DNA from 3 places in the Virgibacillus alimentarius genome. Region 2 is predicted to be linked to each of the others. Evidence: riboswitches for the same ligand, from Rfam matches in the RefSeq annotation. Region 2 holds a riboswitch; each other region holds the start of a gene.
What was found. Region 2 has a riboswitch for S-adenosylmethionine ahead of J2Z81_RS12475 (Na+/H+ antiporter NhaC family protein). Riboswitches for the same ligand answer to the same signal wherever they lie in the genome.
Positions count from the first base shown of each region.

Region 1: it holds a riboswitch for S-adenosylmethionine, as region 2 does, so the genes downstream of both, ssuE (NADPH-dependent FMN reductase) here and J2Z81_RS12475 (Na+/H+ antiporter NhaC family protein) in region 2, are expected to answer to the same signal.
Region 3: it holds a riboswitch for S-adenosylmethionine, as region 2 does, so the genes downstream of both, J2Z81_RS03940 (aliphatic sulfonate ABC transporter substrate-binding protein) here and J2Z81_RS12475 (Na+/H+ antiporter NhaC family protein) in region 2, are expected to answer to the same signal.

Region 1 is NZ_JAGIKX010000014.1:20,294-32,873, forward strand. It holds gene J2Z81_RS08680 (recombinase family protein) at 1-609, shown strand, start outside; gene ssuE (NADPH-dependent FMN reductase) at 686-1,240, opposite strand; SAM riboswitch class I at 1,412-1,519, opposite strand; gene J2Z81_RS08690 (LCP family glycopolymer transferase) at 1,680-2,672, opposite strand; gene J2Z81_RS08695 (c-type cytochrome) at 2,953-3,897, shown strand; gene hprK (HPr(Ser) kinase/phosphatase) at 4,009-4,947, shown strand; gene J2Z81_RS08705 (AEC family transporter) at 5,142-6,038, shown strand; gene J2Z81_RS08710 (pyridoxal-phosphate-dependent aminotransferase family protein) at 6,216-7,385, opposite strand; gene J2Z81_RS08715 (penicillin acylase family protein) at 7,454-9,850, opposite strand; gene J2Z81_RS08720 (class II lanthipeptide, LchA2/BrtA2 family) at 10,194-10,373, shown strand; gene J2Z81_RS08725 (type 2 lanthipeptide synthetase LanM family protein) at 10,460-12,580, shown strand, end outside.
Region 2 is NZ_JAGIKX010000028.1:28,095-40,674, reverse strand. It holds gene J2Z81_RS12495 (hypothetical protein) at 165-464, shown strand; gene J2Z81_RS12490 (flavin monoamine oxidase family protein) at 613-1,722, shown strand; gene J2Z81_RS12485 (ribonuclease H-like YkuK family protein) at 1,901-2,437, opposite strand; gene J2Z81_RS12480 (helix-turn-helix domain-containing protein) at 2,644-3,525, shown strand; SAM riboswitch class I at 3,837-3,951, shown strand; gene J2Z81_RS12475 (Na+/H+ antiporter NhaC family protein) at 4,100-5,434, shown strand; gene J2Z81_RS12470 (MarR family winged helix-turn-helix transcriptional regulator) at 5,939-6,391, shown strand; gene wrbA (NAD(P)H:quinone oxidoreductase) at 6,592-7,203, shown strand; gene J2Z81_RS12460 (amidohydrolase family protein) at 7,561-8,304, opposite strand; gene J2Z81_RS12455 (MerR family transcriptional regulator) at 8,507-9,268, opposite strand; partial or broken gene J2Z81_RS15880 (cytochrome o ubiquinol oxidase subunit III) at 9,461-9,598, shown strand; gene rraA (ribonuclease E activity regulator RraA) at 9,799-10,278, shown strand; gene J2Z81_RS12445 (gamma-type small acid-soluble spore protein) at 10,343-10,555, shown strand; gene J2Z81_RS12440 (alpha/beta-type small acid-soluble spore protein) at 10,597-10,866, opposite strand; gene J2Z81_RS12435 (hypothetical protein) at 10,992-11,195, opposite strand; gene J2Z81_RS12430 (hemerythrin domain-containing protein) at 11,466-11,879, shown strand; gene J2Z81_RS12425 (hypothetical protein) at 11,922-12,239, shown strand; gene J2Z81_RS12420 (hypothetical protein) at 12,271-12,558, shown strand; gene J2Z81_RS12415 (nitrate reductase subunit alpha) at 12,545-12,580, shown strand, end outside.
Region 3 is NZ_JAGIKX010000003.1:147,724-155,520, forward strand. It holds gene thiO (glycine oxidase ThiO) at 1-833, shown strand, start outside; gene thiS (sulfur carrier protein ThiS) at 866-1,069, shown strand; gene J2Z81_RS03930 (thiazole synthase) at 1,071-1,838, shown strand; gene J2Z81_RS03935 (thiazole biosynthesis adenylyltransferase ThiF) at 1,835-2,851, shown strand; SAM riboswitch class I at 2,983-3,092, shown strand; SAM riboswitch class I at 3,171-3,284, shown strand; gene J2Z81_RS03940 (aliphatic sulfonate ABC transporter substrate-binding protein) at 3,362-4,372, shown strand; gene J2Z81_RS03945 (ABC transporter permease) at 4,472-5,254, shown strand; gene J2Z81_RS03950 (ABC transporter ATP-binding protein) at 5,270-6,019, shown strand; gene acsA (acetate--CoA ligase) at 6,003-7,673, shown strand.

The DNA of each region.
Region 1 (12,580 bases), on a different contig from region 2:
GGTAAGAGTATGCACTTTAAAGCAAATCGCAAAGGATATATTTGCGGAACATATAATAAACATGGCCATACACAATGTTCAAGCCATCTTGTACGGGAAAATGTTTTGATTAAGGCAATTTCAGAAGATATAAAACAAATGTTTTCGGAGCTTTCCACAAAATCCATTCAAAAAAATATTGAGAAAAAGATAACAACTTGCGTTCAGCGTGATCAGAAGCGACTTGCTAAAATTCTCAAGGAGATTGAGAACATCAAGAAAGACAAAACTGCTGCACTTCGCATGAAAATACGGGGTGAAATACATGACGATGAATATAGATTGCTTATTGAAGATAATGGAAATCAGATTGCAAAACTAAATGAGGAAAAGGTTAAATTAGAAATGGGATTACTTCAGCAAAAGCAAAAGATTGATTTTACCAAACTAATCCAACAAATTGAACAATTTGTTCAAAACCCTATCCTTGATGAAGAAATGCTCCACAAACTAATAGAAAAAATTGAAATAAAAGAAGATGGGAGTCCGAGAATCCATTACCGATTCTCGGACCCTTATATATCTTCTATTTTTTTACGAGCAACACACAGCATTCCACATGATTGGTGACCGGAACAATTCATTTCAAACGCATTTAACAAAATTCTTTTTTTCACCACGATGGCATACCTCCTCATCAATCTTTTTATAGATAGGAAGCATTCAGAGCGGCTTCCTGCTTTTTTAATATACTGATTAAATACTGCACCTGCTTCTTGGCTCGATTTAAAACATCTTCATCCACAATCGGATTTTCCAGTTTGCGATCGATTTGACGGTCAAGCAAATAAACCCCTTTTAATGTCTGTCCTTTCAATGTAGCGAGCACCGGTTTCAATGTATATTCCAGTGCCAGCATGTGGGATGGACTACCGCCTGTCATGATAGGAAGCGCCGGTTTATGCTGCAGGATATCTTGCGGAAGCAGATCCAGTAATGCTTTTAAAACGCCAGAGTATGCTGCTTTGTAAACGGGAGAACCAACGATAACCCCACTTGCTTTTTCTAACGTTCTACTTACTTCTGCAACAGCGGGACTGTCATACCTTCCTAGAAATAGATCTTCCTTTGGAATATCTCGAATGGAAATATGTTTGATACGATACCCTTCCGCTTCCACCAATGTTCCTATATATTGCAGTACATGGTGTGATCGTGAATGTTCAGATGGACTTCCGGATAATAGAATGACTTCGCTCATACGATCATCCCTCCTGTTCTGTGATTAAATTTTTAATTCGATATTACACATTGATTTAGTTGGAATTAAGTTTACAACATCTTAAACGATTTTCATCGATACGGTTTTTTGCCAATAACAAACCCCCTTTTCCCGGAAGAAAAGAGGGTTACGATTTACAGTCCGTGTCCGCTCTTATCTTCCAAGCATAATACTTGGTGGAATTAGCACCTTTCTGATCGGAATCAGAGGTTGCTGAAGTGTCATCGGGCCATATCCCTCAACTTCTCTTGATAAGAATTATTGAATTGTGATTTATCATATCACCGTCGTCTGATTAAGTCAACAGCTTTTGCATATGCATATTCCTAGAAAATACTCAACAAAATTTCGAGCGGAGTCTGTCTCCAAAAATGCTAACACTTCTTTTTCGTCCTGCGAAAGCTTTCTTTGGATTCGATCACTCTTTCATATCTTTAATCATGCTGTGCACTTTTTGAATTTCTGCGTCATCCACCTGCATATAGTAGACTCCGCCAATGTTCGTTCCGGTTCCTTCCATCTGATAGTTCTCCGTCTTCTTTCTTGTATTTTTATAATCGGAAAACAGCTTTTTCATATCATCAAAGTCCATATTTGTAGCCATATTATTTCCAAGGATATCAATCATGCCGTCAAACTTCGTCACAGATCCGATGCTGGCACCTTTATCAATAATTCCCTGAATGACCTTGCGCTGACGCGTTGTTCTTCCAAAGTCGCCATTTGGATCTTGCTTACGCATGCGGACAAAATGCATCGCTTTATCCCCGTCCAACTCTGTCGTTCCTTTGGTAAAATGATACTTTTTATCTTGCCATTCGATATCATTTTCTACTGTAATACCGCCAAGTTGATCGACGAGCTCTTCCATTCCTTCCATATTCATGCTTACATAATAATCCATGTCAACATCAAGGAAATTTTCTACCGTATTAACGGCCATATCAGCGCCGCCAAATGCATAGGCATGGTTAATTTTATCCTGTGTTCCTCTACCAGCTATTTCTACTCTTGTGTCCCTGGGAATGCTGACAATCTGCATACTGTCCGTCTTAGGATTTAGCGTTAGGACCATTAAGGCATCGGAACGGCCTTTATCAGCTCCTCTGGCATCAACACCCATTAACAGGATATTTAGAGATTTGCTTGCCTTAATTTTCTTTTTCGTTTCATTTAAATCAATCGAATCTACCGGATCATGCATTTTATTATTTACGGTATTCTTCGCGTTATTATAGAGAGAAAAAGCATAGCCACCTATCCCTAACACAAGTAAAAGTAGGATTGCCAGTGGAATTAACCAGATTTTTTTCGACTTTCTTCTTTTTGACCTTCCCATATTATTCAATTCCCCTTCTGTACATAAAAAAATTTGCCTTTCTTCAGCAAAATGTTTATTTTTTATAATCACTTGTCTTGCTCGTGAATCTGCTATTCTCTTATTATACACAATCTAGCTAATATTAGAAACGAAATTATGAGCATTTTAGCATATTTTCTACAAATATCCTTCGACAAAATTCGGGAAGTGACAGGCACCTTTTTGTCACAGGCACCTTTTTGTCTATTTTATGGCTACTTTATGACTATATTCGCACACCGGGCGATAGCGTTGCCAAAATTCACACAGGTTAATTATGAATTGTTAAAATATTGGTGTAAGGAAAATTCAATTTAGGGAGGAAAAAGAAATGAAAAGATCGAACATGTTGAAAATTTCCCTACTATTCGTTGTACTTACACTTATATTTGTTGCATGTTCTAAAGACAAAAATGAAAACGCCCAAACTGAAACCCAGGGCAACCAACAAGAAACAGGAAAGGAGGAACTCGCCTATGATCCACCATCACTTGAGGATTTGGATGAAGATGATCCAATGACCGAGATGATCCAGTACGGCGAAAAAGTTTTTAATGAAACAAACACCGTGCTGGCAGAGGAGGTTGGAAATGAGCTGTCCTGTCAAAGCTGTCATGCTGATGGCGGGAAGGACAAAGTATCCTCGATGGTAGGGGTTACGACACAATTCCCGCAGTACCGTCCGCGGGAAGATGCTGTCTTTACCATTCAGGACAGGATTAATGGATGTATGCTTCGCAGTATGAACGGGGAAAAAATAGACCATGAAAGTAAAGAAATGCGTGCTATTGTTGCTTATTTGAGTTACATCTCTGAGGGAATAGAGACTGGAGAAGATATTCCTTGGCGCATGCAAAATACAATGGAAGAAATTCCGGAGCCAAATGTAGCAAATGGAGAAGCATTATATGAAGAAAAGAACTGTATGACATGCCATGCTACAGATGGTTCAGGGATAGATCCAAATACTGGTCCTGCCCTTTGGGGAGAAAATTCTTTCAATGATGGTGCTGGCATGGGGCGTATGTCAAAAATGGCAGGATTTATCCAAAATAATATGCCTCCTGGCGGTGAAGATCCTTTAACAGATCAAGAAGCTGCTGACCTTGCTGCATTTATTTTATCGAAGGAAAGACCCGAATGGGAAGGACATGATGATGATTGGCCGAAAGGGGATAAACCAACGGATATCATTACAAAAGAACGCAAAGATAAAATCAAAGAAGGCACATTCGATTGGACCGAAATTGAAGCGATTGTACCTTCAGAAGAGTAGTTTTTAGAAAGACAGATCCCTCTTGATGATTCGACAAATTCAGGCGGGATCTGACCTCTTTAGACAAGGACCCCTATCCGTGATATAGTTATTTTGGGAGTGTTTACGGATATGAAGAGGATTACAATAAGGAATTTGGTGAAAAGGTTTTCTTTGAAGGTTCTTGCTGGTAAGGAGCAATTGGACCGAAACATTACCCAGCCAAAGGCACATCGGCCGGGATTGGAGTTTGTTGGATATTTTGATTTTTTCCCGATGGACCGTGTACAAGTGCTGGGCAGAAAAGAAATCACCTACTTACATAAATTAACGAAAGCAGAACGAAAACACCGGATTGGAAACATTGTAAAGTATCGCCCTCCATGTTTTATTGTTACTCATGGACAAGGGGGATTAGAGTATTTGACAAAGTTTTGCACCGAGGAAGGCATCCCATTATTATGGACTAAGGAATCAACTGCCGAATTTATTCCAAAGGTAGATGCGCATATGATTAAAACCCTTTCAGAAGAGACAGCGGTGCACGGTGTTTGTATCAATGTTTCAGGGATCGGCATCCTTTTGCGCGGGGATTCGGGCGTTGGCAAAAGTGAAACCGCGCATACACTGATCCGCCGTGGGCACCGACTGGTAGCAGATGATATGATTGTGCTAAAAAAACTCAGTCCACAGACCCTACTTGGCACACATAACGAAACAAATAGGGAATTTCTTGCTCTGCGCAGTATCGGGCTTTTAAATGTAGTGCGTATTTACGGACGCAAAGCTTTCCAGGATGAGACAAGAATTACATTAGATATCAAACTCACGAAATGGAAAGCGGATGATTTAAATAACGAACTGGAACTCGAGCAAAAGTATTCAGAATATATGGGGGTACCTATTCCATTTATTGAAATTCAGCTGCAACCGGGAAGAGATGTAGCTGGACTCATTGAAGCCGCTGCGAACAACTGGTATCTCCAGCAGCAGGGTTATAGTGCGATGGGAGAGTTTATGGAACGGGTTGAAGCGGAAGCAAGTGAGAATGCGGGTGAGGATTTTCATTAGAAATATCTTTGGTAAGAAAAATGATCAGGGGCAATGTGCGCGCCCGTGATCATTTTTATGTTATGTACGGAGTTTTTTCTTACAAAAATGTATGCTATCAACGATTGCCATCCATGATTCAACGGACATAAAAACACATTATTCTCTAAATATGCTAAACTATTCTTTAGTTCTATTCATGGAGATGTTAAAAAATGGGTTTGTTTTTAAGTGTTATCTTACCAATCATGGCTGTTTTTGCATCGGGATTTATCCTGCAGCGGATCCGGGTGCTGGATGTAAAGTCGGTTTCTGCTGTATCTCTGTACATTCTATCACCTGCGCTAGTATTTACAACTCTATATGAATCTACGTTTGATCGTGGATTTATCGTTATCCTCGTTTATATGTTTGTTTTATTTTATATCATGGTTTTCCTAAATAAAATACTCGCAAAAATTTTCAAGTGGGAACCCCAGATCGAAAGCGCGTCGATTCTTGCAACTGGATTCATGAATTCGGGAAATTACGGATTGCCTGTTGTGCTGTTTAGTGTAGGGGAAGCAGCAGTCCCATATTCCGTTTTTATCATTGTCGTTCAGGCTTTGCAAAATAATTTTTTCGGCATTTATTATGCATCCAGAAGCACCAGCGGAATGAGGCGGGCACTTGAAAACGTAATGAAAATGCCAACAACTTACGCTGCAATGATCGCATTTATTTTTCATTATTTTTCCGTGGAAATCCCTGAAGCCGTCCACTCCACGATGTCTATGGTTGGGGACGCGGCAATCCCGGTCATGATGATCGTACTTGGCATGCAACTTGGTTCGATAACTGGACTGAAGCTTAACTGGCAAGTTGTTTCATCAGCGGTAACGTTAAAAATGATTGTCGCACCTATCGTGGCTGCGCTATTTGTATTCATGGTGGATATGGATCCGATTATTGCTTCCGTTCTCATTATTATTTCCGCGATGCCGACTGCTGCGACAACAACGATGTATGCGATCGAATTCGATACCGAGCCAGAACTTGTATCGAGTATTACCTTGATCTCGACACTAGTGAGTATTGTTACACTAAGTATTTTATTAAATATCGTTGTGTAGGAATTCGAATTGCTTGGATTAGAAATTTTGCTAACGCATGTATCCTCCCCGTCATGTAAGGAGGGCGGAGGGAACTATGCTGAGGCAAAAAATACTCCTCATCGAACATTTGGATGAGGAGTATTTTTACATCTATCATTCGACAATATATGACAAAAATCGGGAAGTGACAGGCACCTAAACAGTTTGTTTGCTGAATGCTTGTTCAAATTGTTCTTGTGCTTTTTCGATGTTTACATCATGTCCCATTTCTTGCAGTGTGACTCCAATGAGACGCACTGCCTCTTTGAGCATTTCTTTTGTCGTGTTGCCCATGTGTCCAATCCGGAAGGCTTTTCCTGATAAATGTGCAAGAGCGCCTGCGACGACAACTCCTTTTTCTGCTAGTTTAGCTCGGAACTGAGTGTCTTCCACTCCCTTTGGATATAGGATACAGGTTAATGTAGTTGCAGCTACGTTTTCATCCGCTAATGCTTTCATTCCGTATTCCGCTAATCCCGCTTTTACACCTTTTGAAAACCTTAAATGGCGCTCATGCCTTTTTTCCATGCCTTCTTCCAGCACCAATTTCATCCCTTCGTTATAGGCGTACACTAAATTGACAGGTGGTGTAGCAAAGTAATTTTGCGGTTGATGCATAATCGGCAGCCAATTATAAATATCTGTATAATAAGCCGGAACATGCTTCATTTGCCTGCGGACGTCCAGTGCACTCTGATTAAAGGCGACTACTGCAATGCCTGGTGGTACGCCAATTGCTTTTTGTGACCCTGTTAAAATAACGTCAATCTTTTCATTGTTTAGGCCATGTCCTTTGCTCATATCCTCTTCCATCGCAGCGGTAGCACAAACACCATCCAAAATCACCAGTGCTTCGTGCTTTTTAATAACCGGAACGAGCTCATCTAAATCGGCAGCAACACCTGTTGATGTATCTGCGTGCGTGATTGTCACTGCTTTATACGTATCTTCTTTTAATTTCGCTTCTACTTCTGCTGCGGTAACGGACTCGCCCCACGCAGCCTGTACCACGTCAATATCAATACCAAATGCCTCACCTAACTTCATAAAGCGATCCCCGAAATAGCCATTGCTGACGACTAGAAGCTTTTCCCCCGCGGATACTGTATTCAGAATCGCCATTTCCATTGCTAATGTACCGGATCCTCCGATCACAAAAACCTCTCCATCCGTCTGAAGCAATTGTTTGGTTTGCTCAATTGCATTTTTATAAATCTCCGCAAACCGTGGATCCGTGTGGCTCCATGTTTCCTGACCAAGCGCATCATAGATCGAATCAATGACGGGCGTTGGTCCAGGAATCAACAACATTTCCTTATTTCTCATGACAATACCCCTCCGTTAATTTTATATTTCGACAAAAAACGACATTATTCGGGAAGTGACAGGCACCTTCAATATAAGATAAGTTCTTTTCCTTTTTTCTCCTTTAGGTCGGTTACATGGTAATTTCCTTCGACCCAGTCTTCTGTTTGGTCGTGATACCACTTGCTTTTGAAATGACCGGACTGGCCTGGTCCAACGATGTGATATCCTTTTGCCATGTCTTTAACGTCAATGACAAATCGCCAGGATGCACCATGATCAACAATTCCTGTTTCGGTGTCATAACTTGCCGCCATTGGAGTGACACTGCTTCCTCCAACAGGAATTGGGTCTTCAGGATTAAAGAAGAAGGCTAAAATCGAACTGGCTTCTGATAAAGGATGAGAAAACGTCACTTGGTGATAATCTCCCCATTCCCACTTGGCAAGTGTATCCCCGTGTTCTTCGATTAATTGCTTTAGGCTGTTTTCTAATGCGGTATGCAATACTTTTTCAAGACCGCCATTTTCCCTTATCCAAACCGCATCATCCCCTTTTCTCAATAACTGGTCTGTCGTCTGTCCACTTCCAGTAAATAATTCCATCATCCCGTCAGGAATTTCCTCGTCATATAAAACGGTTTCAATTTCATTCATCCATGTGTGAAAAATAAGCGGTGCTTCCTCTGTTGCATCGTCTTTGAAATCCCATTGTTTGAGTGCATCCATTGCTTTTTTCTCGTTATCCGTTAAATCAGCATCTTTCAGCGTTTTTTCAAACAATGGCACGAATTCTCTTGCCTGCAAATTCATTTGATCCATTTGTAAATGCATCATATCTTCGGAGGTAAAATTGTCCCCATCATCCAGCACTTCGGCAATGCGCTCATATCGATATGGCTGCGCCCAGACATTGCTGATGTGATAAGGATATTCATCTCCGACTACTTTATTATTCGCTGTCGCAATAAAACCTTTTTCCGGATTTTTTACAAGCGGTAATGCATCAAAAGGAATGTATCCGTCCCACTCCTGTTCTTTTTCCCATCCAGGCAGTGGAAGCAATGCATCATCTCCGTTTTCATAGATTGGAATATTTCCATTTGCTTTATATGCAATCGTTCCATCCTTGGAAGCAAAAACAAAATTTTGCGCCGGTGCCAGAAAATGTTCTAAACCTTTTTCAAATTCATCCCAGTTTTTCGCTTTATTTATTTCTAAAATCGCTTGAAGTTCCGTTGTCGGATCCAGTGCAGTCCACCTTAAAGACATGACAATATCTTTTCCGCTCTCCTCAGCGAATTCAGAGATCACCGGTCCATGGCGCGTTTCGGTAACTTGGTAATCGATTGTTTCCCCGTCTTTTACTTGAATCGGTTCATCGATGACATCTGCTTTTTCCCATTCATCTTCAAATAAAAATTCATTCGGATTCGCTTCATTTCTTTTTTCTATATATAATTGCTGTACATCAGGCCCTGTATTTGTCACGCCCCATGCAATCTGCTCGTTATGGCCCAAAATAATTCCGGGGACGCCGGCAAAAATCACGCCTTCCACATTGACATTATCTGCCTCTAGGTGCATTTGATACCAGACGGAAGGTGTGGCTAGTCCTAAGTGGGGATCGTCTGCAAGCAAAGGCTTCCCGCTTTTTGTTTTGTCTCCTGCTACCACCCAGTTATTGCTTCCGTTAAAAGCATGTGGAATAATCGCCGTTGCAAAACTTTTCTCCACATCAACCCTATCGCTAGCTGCCTCCAGCTCTCCTTCATCGATAATAGCGGGCTTATGTTCCGGATAACTTGGAAATAGTTCATATGCCTTTTCTTTACCCAATTGGTTGAGCGCATAGTAATTGAACGCCTGTCTTTCCCAGTGCCCCCCAAGGTCAAACGCCATATACTTTCCAATGGTCAGCGAATCCAGTGGTGTCCACGTCTCTGGCTCCATTCCCATTAATGTGAATTCCACAGGGAGACGATTCTTTTCTTTGGCGTCATCCATGTAAGCATTGACCCCGTCCGCAAACCACGTGAGCACCTGTTTTGCTTCATCCGAATATAAATCATACGATTCTTCAGCAGCCCGTCTTAGTCCTAGCGTCCGAAAATACTTGTCTGTGTCGACTGCCTTCTCACCGACAACCTCACTCAGCGTACCAGATGCCTGTCTCCTTGAGAGCTCCATTTGAACCATCCGTTCTTGCGCCTGAATATATCCCTGCGCCATATACAAATCATGTTCATTCTCCGCCTGAATATGCGGCACACCATTTTCATCTATCAGAACAACAACCTCTTCTTTCAGGCCTGGCACTTCAAGCGTTCCTTCTAATTGCGCCATCGATTTATTTATGTACGCATTAATCACAAAAAATGCAATCAGACCAAGCGCAACCAGCACACCAAGCGTAATGAGACTAATCTTAAGGGCACTCTTCTTTTTCCTTGGCTCAAGTAGCGTCTGTTTTGATGGCTTTTCCATCTATTTCCCCCCCTTTCTAACCATATATTACCTTATTTTATGGAAAATACCAAATTATCTGAAATATAAAAGAGGAGACATTGGTTGCTTACATTTATTATTTTATTTGGCACTTATGTAGTCACTTATATTTTTAACAACCTAATTATAACTTAAATCATCTAAAAAGAATGTGTCATTTTATAGCTAGGGAGTTTACTTACTAGATGTAAATAAACAGTAATATAATTTTTATTTCTATGAAAAATCTGAAAAAGACTTGAAATGTTATGTTTACTTAACATATAATATAAATATCCCGGGAGAGATAATACAATTTCTATTGAAATGGAGGAAACTAAAAATGTTCGAAAAAATTGAAACTGCATGGAAAAATCCTGAGATGAGAATGGAAGGTGTTCTTGAAAGTCCAGTAGGAGAAGTATCAGAGGAAGAGCTGGCAGCAGCAGTAGGTGGTTCAGATGTTAATCCACAGACAACTTGGCCATGTGTAATCATATTAACGACAACAATTTGTGATTAATAAACACATCATTAGAGAATGGATGAGTGCTTCTCATCCATTCTTTATATCACATTCTTTATATCAAGAGATAGAGGAGTTGGAAGATGGAAACTATTAAAAAAAATCCATGGGATAAATTTAATCTTGCAGCATATCTAGAAGAGATAACAATAAGCCATGTTGAAGGAAGAGATAAGGACGAAGCATTACAGAAATGGATGAAGAAAACTGGTTTTAGTAAGTTAACCTTAAAAGATAGACTAAAACAAGCAAATATGACTATAGAAGAATTTATCAATATCTTAAATGCAAAAGAAAGAAATGACATTCCAACGGCAGATTTGGAATGGATAAAGTTGTTTGAAAAGATTTTCTCAAATGATGTAAATATTTCCACTTCAGGCAAAACTATCTTCGAATGTCTAGTTGAACCTTTTATTCATTTTAGTTCAAAGCAAATTGATATCTATTTTCAAAACAATACTATATCTAGTAGTAGAGTATGTATAGATGCGGTCAAGCAATCAATTATTTCTAACATCAAGAATCAATTGAGCCCAAAAACTGTAAAACCGTTAATTTTAGAAATTAATATTTCCAGGCTGAAAGGAGAGCTTACGGGAGAAAACGACGAAGATCAGTTCGCCTATTTTATCCAAAGTAAATTAAGCACTTATGAAGGGGTGCTGAAATTTCTTAGCGAATACCCTGTATTGGCCAGACTACTGACAGAAACTACCCAATCAAGTTTGAATCACCAACTGAAATTAGTTAATCGATTTAATAATGATTTTGATGAAATACATAAAATAGTAACCCCCTTCACGTCACCTCTCATAAATATTGAAACAGGAGCTGGAGATACTCATAATAATGGGCAAATGGTTAGTATGTTAACTTTCGAAAACGGAATGAAACTAGTTTACAAACCTAGACCCCTTTCCACAGACCTGAGTTTTCAAAATCTAATCAATTGGTGTAATGACCAACTAAGGGACATTACATTTGCTAAATTAAATATTTTAGACAAAGGCAGCTATGGTTGGCAGGAATTTATAGAATACAAGGAATGTCGTAGCAAAGAGGAGGTTAAGCGATTTTATACACGCTTAGGTGGTTATCTTAGCATTCTTTATCTTCTTAATGCTGTGGATTTTCATTTCGAGAATATCATTGCTCACGGAGAACACCCATATTTAATAGATTTAGAGTCTATATGTTATCCCTTGCAGCCAATGGAAGAACAAAATACAGCCCAACATCAGGCTATCAAGACTTTAATGAAGTCGACTTTAGGTACCGGACTACTACCTATTCAGTATAAACCTGATGGAAGTATGAATGTTGAGGTTAGCGGAGTAGGAGGAAGTAAAGGGCAGTATATTGGCAAATCTGAATATATAAAAGACAATAAAACACCCAACATAAGTATAGAAAAGACAAATGCATACATGAAGAACAAGAAAAATCGACCTGTAATAAATAATGAAATCATCAATCCAGCGTTTTATCTTAAATATATATTAGAAGGTTTTGAAAAGTTGTATAAACTTTTTTTAAATCATAAAGATGATTTGGTACATGACCACGGCTTGTTAGGAAGGTTTTCGAATAACCGAATACGGTATATTGCTAAAAACACCCACGTCTATGCAAAATTTTTAAAAGCAAGTGAACACACAGACTATTTGCAGCATGGTTTAGAACGTCAGAGATTGTTTGATTTATTCTGGAATTACAGTAATCTATCCTCTAAACATTTTTTAATAACACACTCTGAAGTACAAGATTTGTTGAGGGGGGATGTTCCATACTTTTATACGAAAATTAATAGTAAAAGTATTTGGAACTCAAAAGGAGAGGAGATTACCAATTTTCTGGATGTCAGCGGTTGGGATTTGATAAAAGAAAAAATACAATCCCTTCATTCATTAGACCTTATGCAGCAAAAAAAATGGATAACAACCTCGGTTTCCACATTAACCGATGAAAATATTATTCATAGGGATCAAGAACTGCTAAAGAAGATTAAAGGAATAAATAATCCTGTTCAGTTATCTGATGCTATAGGTGACCATGTTGCTGGTGAAGCGGTTTGGGGAAGTACCGAAAATGACGTAACATGGATAGGAGTTGGAATGAATCAAGATGAAGAAGTCAGCCTCTCTCCCTTATCTATGGGGCTTTATGATGGTTTAACCGGAATTTCTTTATTTTATGCTTAT
Region 2 (12,580 bases):
TTACATCATTAATAAAGTTTTTGGGGCATGGCAAGAAGAAAATTACTACCGAACACTTCTTGTGGAAGGGAATAGAGGCCTAAAAGTTGAGTTATAGGAATTATCCATATTCATAACAAACAGGTTCTGGGGTTCAGTGCCTTTTTAAGATAGGAGAATTAGAAATGAGAACATTATTTGAGCTGCTCCGTATTATTGTTATATTTGCACTTCTTGGTGGAGTGGGATGGATGATTATAGGAAACATTTATACAATTAATGAAGCGACTGAAACTTATTCTTGGCTTGGTGCATTAGCAATAGTAGTATTACTTTTTGTTTTATATAGAAATAAGCTGCAATTTTCTGGTTGGTATAAAGGAAAGGGAAGGGCAACACTTCCAAAGAAAGTTTCATTGGCACTAATTATAATTTCTGTATTACTTATCATCTCGCCATTCATAATGGGATTTTTATTCAGCTAAAGGATACCATTCTTCAACAAGCGAATCGATTATTTTTTAATCAATTATAAAAAACTGCGAAAAATGCATAATATTTTCTTTTATTATTAAACGAGTTTATTCTATTTGTATTGAATGGGGTAAACTCAGAACGACTGGAGGTAAGAAAATGAACAATCCTATTATAATCGTTGGGGCTGGCTTAAGTGGCCTTCGTGCTGCCTCTATGCTTATTTCACAAGGCATCGAATGCAAAGTTTTAGAATCGCGAGGACGAATTGGAGGTAGAGTTTTAAGTAAGGCGCCCGCGGACAGGCCTGATCTCGGCAAGTTTGATCTAGGACCAACATGGTTTTGGCCGCAACATGAGCCTGTTATCTCCAGTCTTGTCAGGGAACTCGACTTAAGGACATTCGAACAATACACCGAAGGAGCAATACTATTTGAGCAATCTCAAAATGCCCCCGTACAGCGACACGTGTTACCACAAGGAGCTGTTGAAAAATCGGTGCGTCTCATTGGGGGTATTCAGTCTCTCATTGACGCCGTAGCGGCTACTCTTCCTCATGGCACGGTCGAATTAGACACGCGTGTAACGGCAATTCGTATGAATGAAGAAGGAGCGATCACCCTCAAAGCAGACCTCGCCGATGGAAAAAAGGAAAGTATACGTGCAGGAGCTGTTATCTTAGCATTACCGCCCCGAATAGTGGCACAACGTATAGCATTCTCGCCGTCTCTCCCTGCCAAGCTTACGTCGAACTTAATGGACAAGCCTACATGGATGGCGGGACAGGCCAAGGCAGTTGCGATTTATAATCGCCCCTTTTGGCGAGATGATGGACTTTCTGGCCAGGTAATGAGCTGGGGCGGCCCCTTGCAGGAGATCCACGATGCATCATCCGGTACAGGTTACGGTGCTCTCTTTGGTTTCTTTGGGATACCTGCAAAGATTCGGCATGAACTAGGTGAGGAGAAAGTTCTCAAGCTTGTTGTTGATCAGTTAACGCGGCTCTTTGGGCCTTCCGCTGAAAAACCAATTTCACTCCTATACAAAGATTGGTCCAGCGATCCCGAAACTGCGGTTGACGCCGATTTTAAACCGCTTAAAGCTTTTCCAAAATACGGTCCACCGACGGATACTACTGCGTGGGAGAAGAAGATCACTTTTGCTGGTACAGAAACCTCTTCTGAATTTGGAGGACATCTTGAAGGAGCACTTCAAGCAGCTGAGCGTGCGGTTTTTGAAGTTATTCACGTATACAAAACATATTTATGAAACGATCAATTTAAAAGGCTTATACCTTCTTTGCTGTATATGTAAATCTGCAATTGACAATCGAATTTAAACTTTTTCGTGAGACAAAAATGTACGCCTGTTCCTTCGTTAGATGAATTCAAAGATAAAAAGATCGTTATCTCTGTATTTGTAGGAAGGAACATTTTTATCGAATTGTTTATTTTGTATAACGATTTGCATAGCTAGAGGCTACAAAGGCATTCGGCTTAATTTTTGGTTCGACTCCCATTGCTGCCATTCTTGTAACCATTTCTTTAACAAATTTACGTGTTTTATTCCTTTTACCAGCTCCAATATCAATATGACCTTCTATTGAAAATGAAGCTCCTTGATAAAGATAAGGAAGGACGATATTGACTAACTGTTTTTTTCTTTCTTCAGTAAATAAGGAAACAATCTCCTCAGACAAGGACATTTCGTATGAAATTCGCTCATGAAGATGCAGCATTTTCCACGGAATAATCACTTTTCTAATGCATGCCCATACACCGCTTCCTTTGTTTAGTATGACAATTCCAGTTATGAAGAGGGTCATTTTTTGATGTACTTGAGAATCCGTGCCTACCATTAATCGGTAATTGCCATATGGTTCAGAATGCATGAATTTTACAATATGATGAAAGACTTGTTCAAATGACATTCGATTTTCTTGTAGATTTTGAAACCAATAGTGGTTATCGGTACCGTTTTTCATATTTGCACATCCAACCTTTTCTGCGGTATAGAAAACTGCTCCTATATATAGCCTATGATCTTTGACGCTGAATTGTGCACAAAATTTTTAATGGACGATAAAAATTTTAGAAAAGCTGATACATCTTTGAAAATGTGATTTTTCGCAAAAATAATCAAAAAGTTTCCTTTTCTTTTTGCTATTCTATTAATAAAGGGAGGGACCCCATGCATTATGAAGACATTATTCATGAAACCATTAACTATATCGAAGATCACCTACATGAATCACTAACGATGGATGATTTAGCGAAGCAGGCGGGCTTTTCTAAATTTCATTTTCATCGAATATTTTGTTCAGTAATTGGCACGTCTATTACTGAGTACATTCGGATGCGACGTTTGGCAAATGCTTCAGCGGCTTTACTCTACACCAACGAACGGATTCTTGATATAGCATTTTATTATTATTTTGAATCTCAAGAGGCTTTCACAAGAGCCTTCAAAAAATATTATCGTTTGCCGCCTGGGCAATATCGAAGGCTAATGTCAGTTATGATGGAAAATAAGGAGGAATCTTATATGAATAAACAAGTAAAAGGATGGTTTTTAAGCGGATCTGATCCGTTTAATTATGAGATGGGAATTGATCGCGAAGTTGTTCATCAAGGGAAAGCGTCGGGTTACTTAAAATCTAAAACAGTACTTGATCAAACAAATTTTGCCACAATGATGCAGCAATTTAAAGCGGATAAGTTTATTGGGAAACGCATTAGACTTTCTTGTTTCCTAAAAACGAAAGATGTAGGGTCCTTTTCTAGTATGTGGATGAGAGTAGATGGTGTCTCCGATGATATATTACAGTTCGATAATATGAGTGATCGCCCAATAAAAGGAAATACGAACTGGAACCGGTATTCGATTGTTTTAGACGTTCCTTCAGGCAGTTCCGTTATAGCGTTTGGCATTATTTTATCAGGGCATGGGCAAGTGTGGGTGGATCAGTTTACCTTTGAAGAAGTAGAAGAAGATGTACCGACAACAAATCTAGAGATTCAATCGGAGTTATTGGATGAACCAATAAACTTGTCTTTTGAGGAGGAAATCTAATTGTTGGTCGTTTTAACTGAAGAATTGGATCTTTAATTTCTTACCAGTTGCTGTATACCATATATTTAAATCAATAGGGATAGTACACTCATTGATAAATTTCTTAGCAATACTAAAAATTTTTGATCTCCTTCATAATCTTTTTTTAGATTTGAATAATATTGCTTTTCATGCGTAGCTAATTCCGTGCATTTGTTTAATTCGAAGGGTTCATCGATTTATGATATGTTTCATAGATTTTTAAAAAATCACAAATTCATTGACACTTTCGCAATATTATACTACACTATCTATCATACAAATTTCATACAAACTTATCCAGAGTGGCTGAGGGATCTGGCCCTATGAAGCCCGGCAACCTGTTTTAATTAAATGCAAGGTGCCAATTCCAGCAAATCGCGTTTCAAGCGTTTTGGAAGATAAGGTGTTTAGACTAACTCCTTCCAAAGCGGAAGGTTTTTTGTTTTTATACTGATTTTTTATACGTTGTAAGATTTTGAAAGACACGGTAAAAGATCTATAAACAAACCCTTGTCATTCACAAAATAGCATTACATTAAAGGGGAAGATAGAAATGAATTCATCAAGCATTAAAAAAGGTAATGCGTTGGCATTATTACCATTCTTTATCTTTTTAATTTTATTTATCGGTTCTGGTGTGATCAATGGGGATTTTTATGAACTACCAGTGCTTGTTGCGGTTTTTATAGCTGTATTAGTCGCACTGTTCATGAACAGAAAAATGACCTTTAAAGATAAACTCGATCACCTGACAAAAGGGGCAGGTCACCCAAACATCATGTTAATGGTTATTATCTACCTATTAGCTGGCGCTTTTGCTTCGGTCGCGGAAGGTGTCGGTGCAGTTGAATCAACCGTTAATCTTGGACTGACTTTTCTACCGGAAAACTTGCTCATTGTTGGTTTATTTGTAATCGGCTGTTTCATCTCTATTTCAATGGGATCATCAGTCGGAACGGTTGTTGCCCTTGCCCCAATCGGTGTTGGATTAGCTGAACAAACAGGCATAAGTACAGCATTATTTATGGGGGCCATTATCAGCGGAGCGATGTTCGGCGACAACTTGTCCATGATCTCAGATACAACCATCGCCGCTGTTAGAACACAAGCTGTCAAAATGAGCGATAAATTTAAAGTTAACATTTTTATCGCCCTGCCTACCGCTATAGTTGCTGCTGTTATTTTTGGTGTCCTGACATGGAATGCAAGCGGATCTATTGGCGGAGACCATCCATACGACTTGATTAAAGTATTGCCCTATCTTGCTGTACTTATTTTTGCAGTCGTTGGTGTCAATGTAATTTATGTCCTAATTGGAGGCACCATTTTTGTGGGGTTAGTTGGTTTTTTCTATGGTACTTTTGATGGCATGGAATTTCTGAATTTACTTGGTGAAGGAATGGCCGGCATGCAAGAATTATCCTTATTATCCATTTTACTCGGCGGATTGGTTGAATTGATTCGTGTCAACGGTGGCATCGCCTTTCTACTAAACGCTATCAATAGTCGAATAAAGTCAAGAAAAGGTGCCGAAGCCGGTATTGCCGGACTTGTCAGCGCATTTGATTTATCAACAGCGAACAATACAATTTCGATTATCAGTGTTGGTCCGTTAGTCAAACAAATTACCGAACGATTTGGTGTTGATCCGCGCCGTTCAGCGAGTATCCTAGATATTTTTGCGAGTGCCTTTCAAGGGGTTCTTCCATATGGTGCACAATTGCTGGCAGTTGCTGGGATCGCCTCCATTTCACCGGTGTCCATCATGCCATATTGCATCTATCCGGTACTGCTCGCAGTAGCTGGAATGATTGCAATTGCAACAGGGTTTCCGAAGTTTACAACGGAAAAAACTTCACAGCCTCAAAGTACGCAAAAAAGAAAATAGCCATAAATTTAAAAAATCCGCCCTCCAAACGTAGGAGGGACGGATTTTTTGTTCGTTCAGAACAATTCACTGAGACGCTTTATTGGATAGTGATATTATTAATCTCACAAAGAATTAATTAGAGAAACAAAAGCAAAAGCATATAAAAAATTATAAGATTTGATCGAGCTTCAACCTTACTGCGTTTATGATTTCGAACAAAAACAATTAATTTTATGCGGGAAAGGACATTGTCATTATGGGGTGATTACAAGTAATGGTGAAGTTAGTATATTAGATAATTTATAGATAGACCAGGGGGAAGTTTAATATCTTTTATTTTATTAGGCGAGAAAACACCATTTTCAAGAATGTAAAGGGCGGATGAATCGGTCTTTCCCCCCTGAAAGGGGCAGATATTTTCATTAGCTGACGGAATATAACTTAACCCTTTTCATGATTGACAGAAACAAAATTTCGTCTTATAATTATCTCGAATTCGAGATTAATGAAAGGGTGTCTTTCATGGAACAATCGTCTAATATTGAAGAACAGGATTTATCTTTAAAGCTATTTGTTGTTTTATCCAGAGCCATGGAGTCTATTACAAAACGCGTTGAGGAAGATATAAGAAGGTACGGACTAAATCCCACGGAATTTGCTGTGCTTGAGTTACTCTATCATAAAGGAGATCAACCCATACAGAAAATTGGAACGAAAGTATTATTAGCGAGCAGCAGTATCACGTATGTCGTAGATAAACTGGAAAAGAAAAGTTTTATTGAACGTAAACCCTGCCCTAGAGATCGCCGTGTGACATATGCAGTGATTACAAACGAGGGGACAGAGCTTATGAATGAGATTTTTCCAAAACATAAGGAAGCGATTCAAGACATATTCGCTGGACTAAATAACAGCGAAAAAGATGAGCTAATTAAACAGCTAAAAAAGCTAGGTTTATATGCAGAGGAACTCTAACCGGCTTTTTTTACCCAAATACCTCGAATTCATAATATATTATTTAGAAATAAAAAGGAGGGGGATTTTCCCTTAAAATATACTTCAGGAAGAACAGTTTTAATCTAAAAATGTATACTTAATGGAATAGAAGAAGAAAATAGCTATGTGGGTACTTTATCCAAATTATTCAGGATTTTATCATAAAGGAGAATGTAATCATGTCAAACGTCAAATTAGCAGTTATTTTTTATAGTATGGGTGGAACAAACTATCAATTATCTAAATGGGCTGAGGAAGGAGCGAAAGAGGTAGGTGCTGAGGTTAAGATTCTCAAAGTGCAAGAATTAGCTCCACAATCTGTCATTGAGGGAAATGAGGCATGGAAATCAACGATAGAGGAAACAAAAGACGTTCCAGAAGCGACATCAGATGATATTGAATGGGCAGATGCTATTATATTTAGTACCCCAACACGTTTTGGAAATATGGCTTCTCAGATGAAGCAATTTCTTGATATTCAAGGAGGGCTATGGGGAAGCGGCAAGACCGTTAACAAAGTTGTAAGTGCAATGACTTCTGCACAAAATCCGAATGGCGGCCAAGAAGCAACACTTTTATCATTGTACACCTCTATGATGCACTGGGGTGCTATTATAGCGACTCCTGGTTATACGGATCCAGTTATAATTGAAGCAGGAGGAAACCCGTATGGCACAAGTGTTACAGTTGGTCAAGATGGTAAAATGATTGAAGATGTAGAGGAAGCGGTAAAGCATCAAGCAAAACGTACGGTTACTGTAGCGGAATGGGTGAAAAAAGGAAATCAATAACCTTTTGTAAGATTTAGAAGCCAATTTTGCAAATTGAATCTTTGTACAACGGGAAGGCGCACAGGTAATAGCAACATGAGAATGATATTCTCACGTTGCTATTATCATTCTAAAATAGAGATGTGAATAAATACGTGTGAATTCAAAAAGTCCGCTTCGATTGAAGATCCTAAATAGATTCAGGTGTGTTATATATTTTCGATGATAGACTTTTTCTGTTTATCGCTCCGGGGTCACTTGCCTCTTTAAAGAGAGCTTTTTTTCTTCCCTTAAAAGGAACGTATTCATTTTATAAGAAAAGGAAGTCATGAAAAAAGGTGGGCCATTCTCTTTTAAAATACGATAACCTACTTAGCCTTATTTAAGATACCAATCATGTGCATTTTTATAAAGAACTTTCTTAGCTCTTGCTTCTCCGAGACTATTATGGATCAGATCGATATCTGATAAATAAAAAGGTCTCTTTGCTCTTGTTGAAGGTAAATCTGTTCCAAACATTAAAGCGTCCGGATTAATAGAATAGATTTGTTTGATAGCTTCCGCAACATCAAAGTCAACTCTTCCAAAACCAGTTGCTTTAACTTTTACCCCTTTATTCACTAATGATAAAAGATTTGGAAGTCCTCTTTTTGACAAACCTAGATGGTCGATGGAAACCGCTGGAAGTTTTTCTACAGTTGTTGCTATTTCTGGTAATGAATTGGAATTAATGTATAGTTCAGTGTGCCAATTTACCAGTTCATACACCCTTCTTGCCATGTAATCTAAATGTGATATATTCTCGGATCCTCCACGATTAACATTGAATCGAATCGCTTTTACGCCATATTTATCAAGTGCAAGGATTTCCTCATCCGGTGTGTTGTAGGATAATTGTGTCACACCAACAAAATGATCACCAAGCGTTTTTAATGAATCAATTAAATAGGATTGATCAAATCCTTGAAAAGAACCTGATACAATTGCTCCTCCAATTACATTTATATTTTTCACTGTTTGTAAATAATCTTTAGGAGTAAAAGAAGCAGGCACGAACCCATGATTCTCAAACAACGGGTATCTCTTGTCAATAATATGTAGATGTGAATCAAATATTTTCATTTTTTCTCCTGCCTTCATCGCTTGATTTGCGTGTATGTTACTTTCTTTGCTAGAGGATGTACCCTTAATTGTCATAATATCCCTCCATATTATTTTGGTGATGATCCTTAGCTTTTTCATAACAAAAAACTAAATTGTGAAGTAAGAGCCCTACACACGCTTACTTACACAATTTAGCTAATTTATCCTGCAGCAATTTAAATTAATTTTTACCCAAGTAATTTAAAATCGCATCGCGCAAAAATACTGTTCCGCCTTTCACAACTTTGTCATAATAAGCAGTGAATCGTTCATCAGCGACATACATTTCGGCAAGACCTGCGTGTGCTTCTTTGGAGTAATTTGGCCAAGAATACATAAGCCATTCTTTATGCTTTGTAGCAAGTTTTTGTGCGATGTCTGAGGAAGGGTCTTCATTTTCAACTGCTTTCTCGAGCAATGAAAAGATTTCTTTTTCTAAATCTGTCATCGCCTGATATGTTTCTTGGGACATTCCTCTTAATTTTGCATTGCTTACATCCACCGTTTCGTCTCCATATTTTTCACGTATTTCGTCACCATATTTTCGTTCATTATCATCGATCAATTTTTCTTTGAAGCCTTCAAATTTATTTTGGTCTTTCATGGTAGTTCCTCCTTCTTTGTTTTCAATGGTTTTTTCAACTGTATCTATAATTTTGTCAAGACGGTCACGCTTTTTCTTTAGTACATTATAATGTTTTTTTAACGCTGTAGTTTGATCAAATGTCGGCTGATTCATGATGTCCTTAATATCTTCCAGGCTTACTTCCAATTCACGGTAAAATAAAATTTGTTGAAGTAAATCAACCTCTTCAGTACCGTAAATACGATAACCTGATGCATTGTATTTTGCTGGATTCAGTAATCCGATTTGATCATAATATCGGAGTGTACGGCCGCTCACACCTGATAACTTCGCCAACTGATTTACTGTATATTCCATGATCTTACCTCCTAACAATTATTAGCATAGACCTTTACGCAACGGAAAGGTCAAGGGGAAATAATAAATTTTATAATAAAATCGAATGTTTTTCTTTCCTCTAATCGATTAAACATTTTCTATTTTTATCTAATTTCAGTACATGAAGCAGATATTATTCAAATAACACTGCATAGGATTTTTGCTCCCCGTGCTGTCATGGCAGGCCTGTTAACAACTTTAGGTACGCACGGAGCATACGTTACACTTGGCCTATTTTGGGGATTATTTATTATCCTGCAAGTGAAGAAACGATGTTTAAATCCTGGAACAGCTAATAAATCATTTATTTCGTTCACAAAATTGTCAAACAGTTTATAATCGTTTCTAATAAGAGTGGGGTTGTGTTTGGTAATAGGAAGTAAATCTGGATAATCGATTGTTTCGTTATGAGAGGCTGATCGTTTTCACCGGATTGCTTGTCATTGGTCCTACTGTTCCATTATTATGTATGTATATATATTTCATATTTTATGGAAGAGGTGTAGATAATGTCTTTTAAAACAACAGATTTATGTGATGAATTTTCGGAAGAGTTAGCAATTTGCAAACAGGAATTCAAATCATATGGAGCAAAGCAAGCATTTTGTGGATCTATCGCTACTGTAAAAGTATTAGAAGACAATGTATTGGTTAAAGAAGCTTTAAACGCTATCCCAAAAGGCCATGTCCTTGTTGTCGATGGTGCAGGTTCTAAAAACTGTGCCCTGCTTGGTGACCGTGTAGCAGCTATTGCAGTGACTCGTGGAATAGAGGGAATTATTATTAATGGGTGTGTACGTGATACAGCGGATCTTGCTCAAATGGATGTAGGAGTGCTAGCTTTGGGAAGCAACCCATTAAAAAGTAAGAAAGAAGGAAAAGGCGAAAGGGATGTTTCGGTCACCTTTGGCGAGGTTGAATGGAAACCGGGAGATTATGTATATGTGGATGAAGATGGTGTTATTATATCAGAGAGATCATTGAATTAAGATTTTTGGATGAAAAATTGCCTCTTTGGAAAAAGTAAGTGAAAATTAAAAAGAGGTGTTTCATATGAAGGAAAACAAAAATAATAATGATACGTTTACTGTAGCAGGAACGAATATTGACGCAGTAAAACGTCAAAATGAACGTTCAGGCTTGTCTTATAACGAAGTCAAAGAAATACTTGCTAAAACAACAGGAGGACATGGGACTGGTATTTATAGTGACACGAATATGGAGGTAGTGAGAACGAAAAATCAACAATCGAAAGACAATCAGTAGTTCCATCCGCTGGTTCTTATTTAGGAACCAGCGGATGGAATTTATTTTTGCGTTATTTTTTCTTGTGCTATTTTGACCATCTTTTTCACCATATTACCGCCAATGGGACCTCCGATTTTCCCAGCTTCCTTGGAACGGAGGTGACCATTGTACATCTTATTTAGGGGGATTCCTTCTTCTTTGGCAATTTCATATTTTGCATTGTGCGGGTCAGTAACATTATAACCCTTTGCTTTCATTACTTGCCCCTTTAAATGATATAAATTTTCCCTCGCTTTGGGGACGAGTATTTTATTATCCTTTTTTGCCATATCTATTGCCTCCCTTATAATTAGGATTTCCTCTAATGCAAGAATCACGCATTCCTTTGTTTAACAAATGGAATAAACATAAACATTGATGGTTTGCAGCTCAAAACGCTAGGGTGTTAATCATTTTATTTATCCTTTGGTTTGTTGATGATCTGATCCAATCTCTCCATGTCTTCCCTTTCCATCAAGTCGTCAATTCGATATGGCGATTGTTTCGAGTTGCTTTTTATCCCCATTTGAATCCCTTTTGAGTCATTAAGAATTCCTTCACGTTTACCATCAAAATGAGGAGTAGACTCTGAACCGGTATTTTCCGTTTCTCTGGGCATGACATATCATCTCCTTTTCTTTTTATCATGAAGATAATAGTCAAAAAATATGTATGCGATGTGAATATTACGTTTTGAACGGAGTCCATCTCTTCCTGCATTTAAGAACCTTCTGGGAACGTAAACAACCGGTTTTGTCTAATTATGTGATAAAAGTCACAACTTCTTTTTTCGTGTGCAGTTACAATGAAAGTATTATAAAACAGAATAAGCTATCTCAAAGAAGGGTATAAAGGGTAGTAGAATATTTTAAAAAGGACGTGAATGTTTATGTCAGGCCCAGCACTGAAACATGTGGATAGTCATTCTGCCATTCATGAAGCGGCGCTAAATGAGGCAACTGAGTTAACGGAATTACTTGATAAATTGGTGAGAGATAACCAAAAAGAGAAAGCATTAGAATTAGCGTTTGTTATTGTTGAGCACTGGGAAACTCGAACACTTAGGCATGCAGAATCAGAGGAAGAAGGGTTGTACGAAGACTTAGTTGAAACGTCTCCAGAGTTGAAAGATTCTATTATTGCTTTAACCCGTGACCATGATCTTTTGAAATTATTAATACAAGAAATAAAGGAACTTCTTCGCAATGGAATTAGTGACGATGTTGTACAACGATTTCAGGCCTTAATTTTAGTAGATTTATTGCATAATCAAAAAGAAAAAACAATATTGCCTGATCATTAATATTATTGACTAGATAAATGTTTTATTGGGGAGGCAGATAGAATGAATGCTGAAAAAAAGCAAGCTTCTTCGGAGAGAATGATGAGAATTGTCTCTCCAAATCTTTATAATCATGTCACTGCAGAATTAGAGAAAATGAATATCCATTCATATGATATTGAAGCGAATGTGATAGAAGAAGATTCGGGATTACAAGTAATTGTCAGGTTTGGGGAAGGATTTACACAAGAAAGATCCCAATTATTTTCTTATGATACAGTTACAGCGCTGGATAAAGACATCGATACGTTTATTAAATCCATTGGAGAGGATTGTAAACAAATAATGATTGCCGATTACTTTAAAATGATGAAAATGTAAAAGCCGTTTTTTGAGGTGAGGGAGGATAAGCATGTTTAATTTTGAGAATGAAGCAGCATTTGTTCAGGATCGTGAAGATTTAATTGCTGTACTGCGCATGCGTTTTGGTGATATATCAACGGAAACGATAGAAAGCATTTATGAATTAAATGAATTGGATACGTTAGAACGGTTAATTTTAGTCGCTGCAAATGCACCGACTTTACAGATTTTCCTTGAAGAAATGGAAGAAGGAGACGAAAGCTTTCGTATTACCGGGGAACGTTTTAATCCTCTTGAAACAGTGGGACAAAGGGGCGGTGTAAATGAAGAGAAATAAGAATAAATTATTGCAAAGGTTG
Region 3 (7,797 bases), on a different contig from region 2:
GAATAGATATTCAACTCGTACAAAATGGGATATTTAAAATAGCGAAAACGGATGCAGAAGCTGCTTCACTAGCATCCATCATATCCATTCAGAAAAAGCTAGGTGAAAGTGCATCTTGGATAGCTCCAAACGAATTAAGAGAGTGGGAACCTTCCCTTTCTGAGTATATAAAAGGGGCTATGTATATCCCAAACGATGGAAATGTTTCCCCACCAAATCTATCTAGAGCATTAGCTCATGCTGCTATAGGTCTGGGAGCAGAAATGATGGAACATACGGAGGTTTGTGGTTTTATTAAAGAAACAAATAGAATCATAGGCGTTCAAACGATGATAGGCAAAATATTTGCCGATGAAACAGTTATAACAGGGGGGGCGTGGAGTGAACAATTACTAAGTCAATTAGGGATAAAGTTGAACACGTATCCAGTAAAAGGAGAATGTTTTTCCGTCCGGGTTAAAAAGAGCCCGGTTATACGAACGATATTCTCAAAAGGTTGTTATATTGTGCCAAAACCAGATGGAAGGCTAGTTATTGGAGCGACCGAAGAAGCAAATACATTTGATGAATCGGTTCATTTAGAGGGCCTCGTTCAGCTTATGCAGCGCGCTATCAAACTGATTCCGGAATTAACCTGTGCACAGTGGGAAAAATCTTGGGCTGGGATTCGGCCGCAAACAGCTGATAAAACACCATACATGGGAAGACACCCGCTGTTTGAGGGATTATCGATTGCTACAGGTCACTACCGGAATGGAATACTTCTTGCACCTATTACCGGGTTAAATATGGCCAAACTTCTTGAGGGAGAGGAAATAGAAGCCCCTTTTTAAATAAAACAACGTAGTGTAGAGGAGGTGAGCAAGTGAATCTGCGAGTAAACGGGGAGGTTGTAACTGTACCTGATTCGGTGCGTACAATTAAAGGAGTTATTGATCATTTTAACATAAACAACCCTGTCATCATTGTGGAACATAATGACACGATTTTAGATAAAAATGCACATGAAAAAACTCAAATTTTTGAAGGTGACAAAATAGAATTAGTCCAATTTGTAGGAGGCGGTTGAGATGCTAACCATTAACGATAAACAATTTCATTCCAGATTACTATTAGGAACAGGAAAATATCCAAATTTTGATATTCAAAAACAAGCCGTAGAGGTATCAGAATCTGAAATTTTAACATTTACTGTCCGGCGCATGAACATTTATGAACCAAGTCAACCTAATTTTCTTGAAAAAATAGATTTAGATAAAGTTAACTTGCTACCAAATACAGCTGGTGCAAAAACAGCTCAAGAAGCAGTACGCCATGCTAAACTAGCTCAAGCCTCAGGGCTTTGCGATATGATCAAAGTAGAAGTTATTGGTTGCGATAAGACGTTGCTTCCGGATCCTGTGGAAACATTAAAAGCAACAGAGGAACTGCTCAAAGAAGGTTTTACAGTTCTGCCATATACTTCTGATGATGTTGTGCTTGCTAAAAGACTGGAAGAACTTGGTGCCCATGCGATCATGCCGGGAGCTTCACCAATTGGATCAGGTCAAGGAATTATTAATCCGCTTCATTTACGTTTTATTGTTGAACAAACAAAGGTTCCAGTGATTGTCGACGCTGGTATTGGTTCTCCTGCTGATGCTGCAATAGCGATGGAATTAGGAGCTGACGCTGTGTTACTAAATACAGCGGTATCTGCTGCAGATGACCCAGTAAAAATGGCTAAAGCGATGAAACTCGCAATTGAAGCGGGCCGCTTAGGTTATGAAGCTGGAAGAATTCCTAAAAAACGAACAGCAACAGCAAGCAGTCCAATGGAAGGGCTGAGTATCGGATGAATGATCGTTATTCCAGACAAACGCTGTTCGCTCCGATTGGTGAAAAGGGACAAAGAAGACTAAAAAAAAAGCATGTGTTACTCGTGGGAGCAGGGGCTCTTGGCACAGGTAATGCGGAATCACTTGTCCGCGGGGGTGTTGGAAAAATAACGATAGTGGATCGCGATTATGTTGAATGGAGTAATTTACAACGACAACAGCTATTTGTTGAATCAGACGCAATAGAGCGTATACCAAAAGCAATTGCTGCCAAAAAGCGGCTCCAACAAGTTAATTCTGAGGTAGAAATAGAAGCCCATATTTTAGATGTCGGTCCGCAAGAATTTGAAAGCTTAATAGAAAATGTTGATCTAATAATAGATGCTACCGATAATTTTGATATTCGGATGATTATTAATGATATTTCACAGAAATATGGGGTGCCTTGGATTTATGGCTCTTGTGTCGGGAGCTATGGTATTAGTTTTACAATTATTCCAAATCAAACACCATGTTTACATTGTTTGATGGAAACTGTGCCTATTGGCGGACTGACCTGTGATACCGCGGGGATCATCAGTCCTGCAGCTAATATGGTCGTAGTGTATCAAACAGCCGAGGCACTAAAAATACTTACAGAAGATTGGGGCGCACGAAGAGAAAAATTAGTATCCTTTGATCTTTGGAAAAACGAAGAATCAAAAATCAATGTTTCTAGTTTAAGAAAAGCTGATTGCACCTCCTGCGGCGTTCATCCTACGTACCCATTCCTTGATTATGAAAATCAAACAAAATCAGCTGTGCTTTGTGGAAGAGATTCTGTTCAAATTCGTCCGGCCAAAAAAGAAAAACGTGATTTAGAAACGATAGCTCAGACATTGTCATCTATGGGGAAGGTAGAACAAAACCCATTTCTGCTTTCTTTTACAGTTGAAAAAAAGCGGCTCGTTCTATTTCAGGATGGTCGTACACTTATACATGGAACGAAGAATATATCGGAAGCCAAAACACTTTATCATCGTTATTTGGGATGAACAGAATTTCTTCAAAGCTCTCTAGATTATGCATGACCTTATAAATATTCATATTTTTACAGTAACAGTGTTGACAGAAATAATTCCTTGTGATAGACTCTGAATTATCATTAGTTAATAAAATTAAATAAATCTTATCCAGAGTGGTGGAGGGACTGGCCCGATGATACCCAGCAACCATTAGGTGCTATACCTAATAGGTGCTAAATCCAGCTAAGCAAGATGCTTAGGAAGATAAGATGAGAATAGATGAACCTCTCTAACTTATCTGAGAGGTTTTTTTAGTATAGTAGTTATTCGTATAAATTTATAAATAAGTTTCTTATCCAGAGAGGCGGAGGGACTGGCCCAATGATGCCCGGCAACCCATAGGCTAGATTAAATAGTTTATGAAGGTGCTAATTCCTGCAGGATATTTCCTGGTAGATGAGAAGAGAGAATAGTTTTTTTAACCCTCTTCTTAGGAAGAGGGTTTTTATTTATTATTTTATAGAAAAAGGAGAGGGTAAAATGCTTGAAAAAAGGATTTTTAGAAAGCATTATGTCGGAAAATTCACATTAATAGGACTAATAGGAGTTTTACTATTCCTAACTATGGGATGTTTTTCAAAAACAAGCTCGAAAGGTACACCAGAAAAAATTCGGTTAGATTATGCCTATTATTCACCAACTAGCTTGGTTCTTAAAAAGTTTGGATGGCTAGAAGAGACATTTGAAGAAGAAGGTATTGAGATAGAGTGGGTTTTAAGTCAAGGCAGCAATAAAGCATTAGAGTTTTTAAATAGCGACAGTATTGACTTTGGTTCATCAGCAGGTGCGGCTGCATTAATGTCTAAGGCAAATGGTGCGCCAATCAAAAATGTATATATTTATTCAAAGCCGGAATGGACTGCGCTTGTCTCCCGTGCAGACTCCAAGATTGAAAGTATAAATGATTTACAAGGAAAGAAGGTTGCGGCAACACTGGGTACAGATCCTTATATCTTCTTACTTCGTTCATTAAATGAGGAGGGGGTTTCAGCCAGTAATGTTGAGATTGTTAATCTACAGCATGGGGACGGGGCATCTGCGCTAACTTCAGGGTCTGTGGATGGATGGGCTGGCCTTGACCCTCACATGGCTCGACTAGAAATAGAATCTGATGCTGAGTTATTCTATCGGAACGTAGATTTTAATACATACGGTTTTTTAAATGTAAGAGAGAGTTTTGTTGAACAGTATCCTGAATATGTCAGTCGTGTCATTGAGGTGTATGAAAAAGCAAGAACTTGGACAATTAAAAATCCTAAAGAGGCAGCAGAAATCCTAGCGGAAGAAGCAAGTATTCCAGTAGATGTAGCACAAAAGCAATTAGAACGTAATGATTTTTCTGGACCAGTTCCTGGTAAAGATCAGCAAAGATCTTTAATAGAAGCTGGTAAAGTGTTACAAAACGGAGAAGTTATTGATGAGGATGCAAATGTCGAAAAACTTGTTATAGAGCTAATTGACCCCTCATTTGCAAAAGAAACGATTGAGTAGATAATTAGTTCTATTCTAAAGGAGAGGATAAAATTGGCAAAGCATAAAGAAGAAATAGCATCTGTGTTTGTTACAGAGCGCATCAAAGGTAATGAAAAAATGAAAAAGAAGCAGTCAAAAAATCTTCAATCTGTTCTTTTAGGAAGTTTCATTCCAATTATTCTAATTATTGCGTGGGAAGGATTAAGTCGAGTAGGATTTTTCCCAACTTACCAACTCCCAGCACCGACAACGATTTTAATTACCATTAAAGAAATGGCACAGGAAGGAACTTTATGGGATCATATTGGAATTACAACCTATCGTGTTTTGATGGGGTTTCTAATTGGTACAGTAGCTGCTGTCCTATTAGGGTCACTTGTTGGCTTTTATAAAAATGCAGAGCGATTATTTGATCCAATGATTCAAGCTTTTCGTTCTATTCCATCGCTTGCATGGGTGCCATTGTTCATTTTATGGATGGGAATTGGCGAGCCATCTAAAATAACAATGATAGCAGTTGGTGTCTTTTTCCCTGTCTATCTTAATGTTGTGAGCGGAATACTTGGAGTTGACCGAAAATTAATTGAAGTCGGAAAAATTTATGATTTAAATATATTTCAATTAATTCGCAGGATCATTTTGCCGGGAGCATTGCCTTCTTTCCTCGTTGGTTTGCGAAGTGGTTTAGGACTCGGTTGGATGTTTGTTGTTGCTGCAGAATTGATGGGGGCCAGTGAAGGACTAGGGTACTTGTTGGTTCTAGGCCAGAATACACTTTCTCCCGAGATAATTATTGCTAGTATTATTTTATTTGCGATTATCGGAAAATTTTTCGATTGGATTTTGAAAGTTATCGAAAAACAAGCGTTACACTGGCAGGACAATTTAATGAAATCATAGCGGGAGGTATACATGGTGAGTTTAGAAATGAAAGATGTTAGCCGAACATTTAATGGTAAAACAGTTGTTAGAAACATTTCTTTTACTGCAAATCCAGGAGAAATTATTGGTATTTTAGGTACGAGTGGTTGTGGAAAAAGTACGTTATTACGTGCTATTTCTGGCTTGGATAATGAATATAGTGGAGAAATAGTTATAAATGATTATATATCAAAAGGAATGCATAAGAATACTGGTTTTATGTTTCAAGAACCCCGTTTAATGCCTTGGCTTACAGTAATGGATAACGTTACGTTTGGATTAAAAGGGAGCAAGCTAAAGAAGCAGGATTGTGCAAGGCAATATTTGAAAGATGTTGGCTTAGCTGGAAGTGAACATCTTTATCCAAAACAGCTTTCTGGAGGAATGGCCCAACGTGTAGCAATCGCCCGGTCTTTGATTACATCTCCGGAAATTCTATTATTGGACGAACCATTTAGTGCGTTGGATGCATTCACCAAGATGCATTTACAAGATTTATTACTGGATGTATGGGAAAGTTATCAATCCACAATGGTGTTAGTTACCCATGATGTTGATGAAGCAATTTATTTATGTGATCGAATTATTATCTTATGCGGTCATCCAGGAGAAATTGCTAAAGAAATTAGATTAGCCGAACCACGTCCTAGAAAAAGAGGCAGTAGGAAATCCGCAGAGTTTAAAACAGAGATATTAGATAGCTTAAATTTAATAGGAGGAGATGAACATGTCTACAGTAAATAATGAGCTTCCGTCAATTACAGGTACATATAATTTACAAGATTACCAAGCTATAAACGAATCATTTTCATGGAATAATGCAGCAGAAAAATTAAGTTTTTGGAAAACAGGAAAAGTAAATATTGCTTATGAAACGATCGACAGACATGTTGATGAAGGTTTTGGAGAGAGAGTTGCACTTCAGTACGTAAATGGTGATAAGAGAGAAGTTTTAACATTTGCAGAAGTTAAAGAAAAAACAGATCATTATGCTCGTGTTTTAAAAGAAAATGGCGTGAAAAAAGGAGATAGAGTGTTTGTTTTACTACCTAAAACCCCTGCATGCTATATTTCTATTTTAGCGATTATTAAGATTGGTGGAATTGCTGGACCGTTATTTGAAGCGTTTATGAAGGAAGCAATAACAGATCGGATGAATGACTGTAGTGCAACAATGCTTATTACAGATAAATACTTAATTAATCGCGTTTCTAATAAAGATATTCCTTCCCTCCGATCAATTTTGTTTACAGAGGATTTGGAGGATTCCTTTTATAATACTCCAAATATAGAGGCGACTATCGAGTGGGTTCATTTAGAAGACGGATTCATTATACACTATACAAGTGGATCAACTGGTAAACCGAAGGGGATTTTGCACGCTCATCGTGCTATGATTCATCATTATGAATCAGGTAGATGGGTGTTGGATCTTAAAGACGATGATGTATATTGGTGTACCTCTCATCCAGGATGGGTAACAGGAAGTGTATATGGCTTATTTGCTCCTTGGTTAAATAGAGCTACAGTCGTCATTCAGGGAGGACGTTTTAAAGCTGAAAATTGGTATGAAATAATAGAAGAATTAAAAGTAACCACATGGTACAGTGCGCCAACTGCTTTTAGAATGTTATTATCCCAAGGTGATTTATTGAAAAAATATGATCTTTCCTCCTTAAGGCACGTCCTAAGTGTAGGTGAGCCTTTAAATCCAGAGGTTATTCACTGGGCATGGAATCAACTAGGAATTCGTATTCACGATACATGGTGGATGACTGAGACCGGAGGACATTTGATTGTAAACTTACCTTCAGAACCTATTAAACCAGGATCAATGGGAAGGCCATTTCCAGGGATTAAAGTAGGAATATTAGATGAAAGCGGAAAGGAATTACCACGTGGTTCCGTTGGACAATTAGCTATTCGTACACCGTGGCCCGGTTTGATGAAGGAGATTTGGGGAAGCAAAGATAAGTTCAATTCTTATTTTAAATATAAAGGCTGGTATGTATCTGGTGACATGGCTTTTCAAGACGATGAAGACTATGTGTTTTTTCATAGCAGAAGCGACGATATGATTAATTCAGCCGGGGAGAGAATCGGCCCTTTTGAAGTAGAAAGTAAACTCATTGAACATCCGGCAGTGGCAGAAGCGGGGGTCATTGGTAAACAAGATGCACTTCGCGGGGAGTTAGTGAAAGCATTTATTGTATTACGAACTGGCTATAAAGAGTCCCAAGAGTTACTTGAAGAAATTCGTGTATTTGTAAGAAATAATCTATCAGCACATGCAGCTCCTAGAGAAATTGAAGTGCTGGATAAGTTACCAAAAACAAAAATCAGCGGAAAAATACTTCGCAGAGAATTAAAGAATAAAGAAGTATATAGAATCAGTTAAATGTACAAATATATAAAATTTAGGGCTACTTTATAAATTAAGTTGATTAAATAGATGGGAAAAGAGTATTTAAATAACTGGTGAAATATGAAACTCTTATATAAGAGCAAGAAGGTGTGAACTT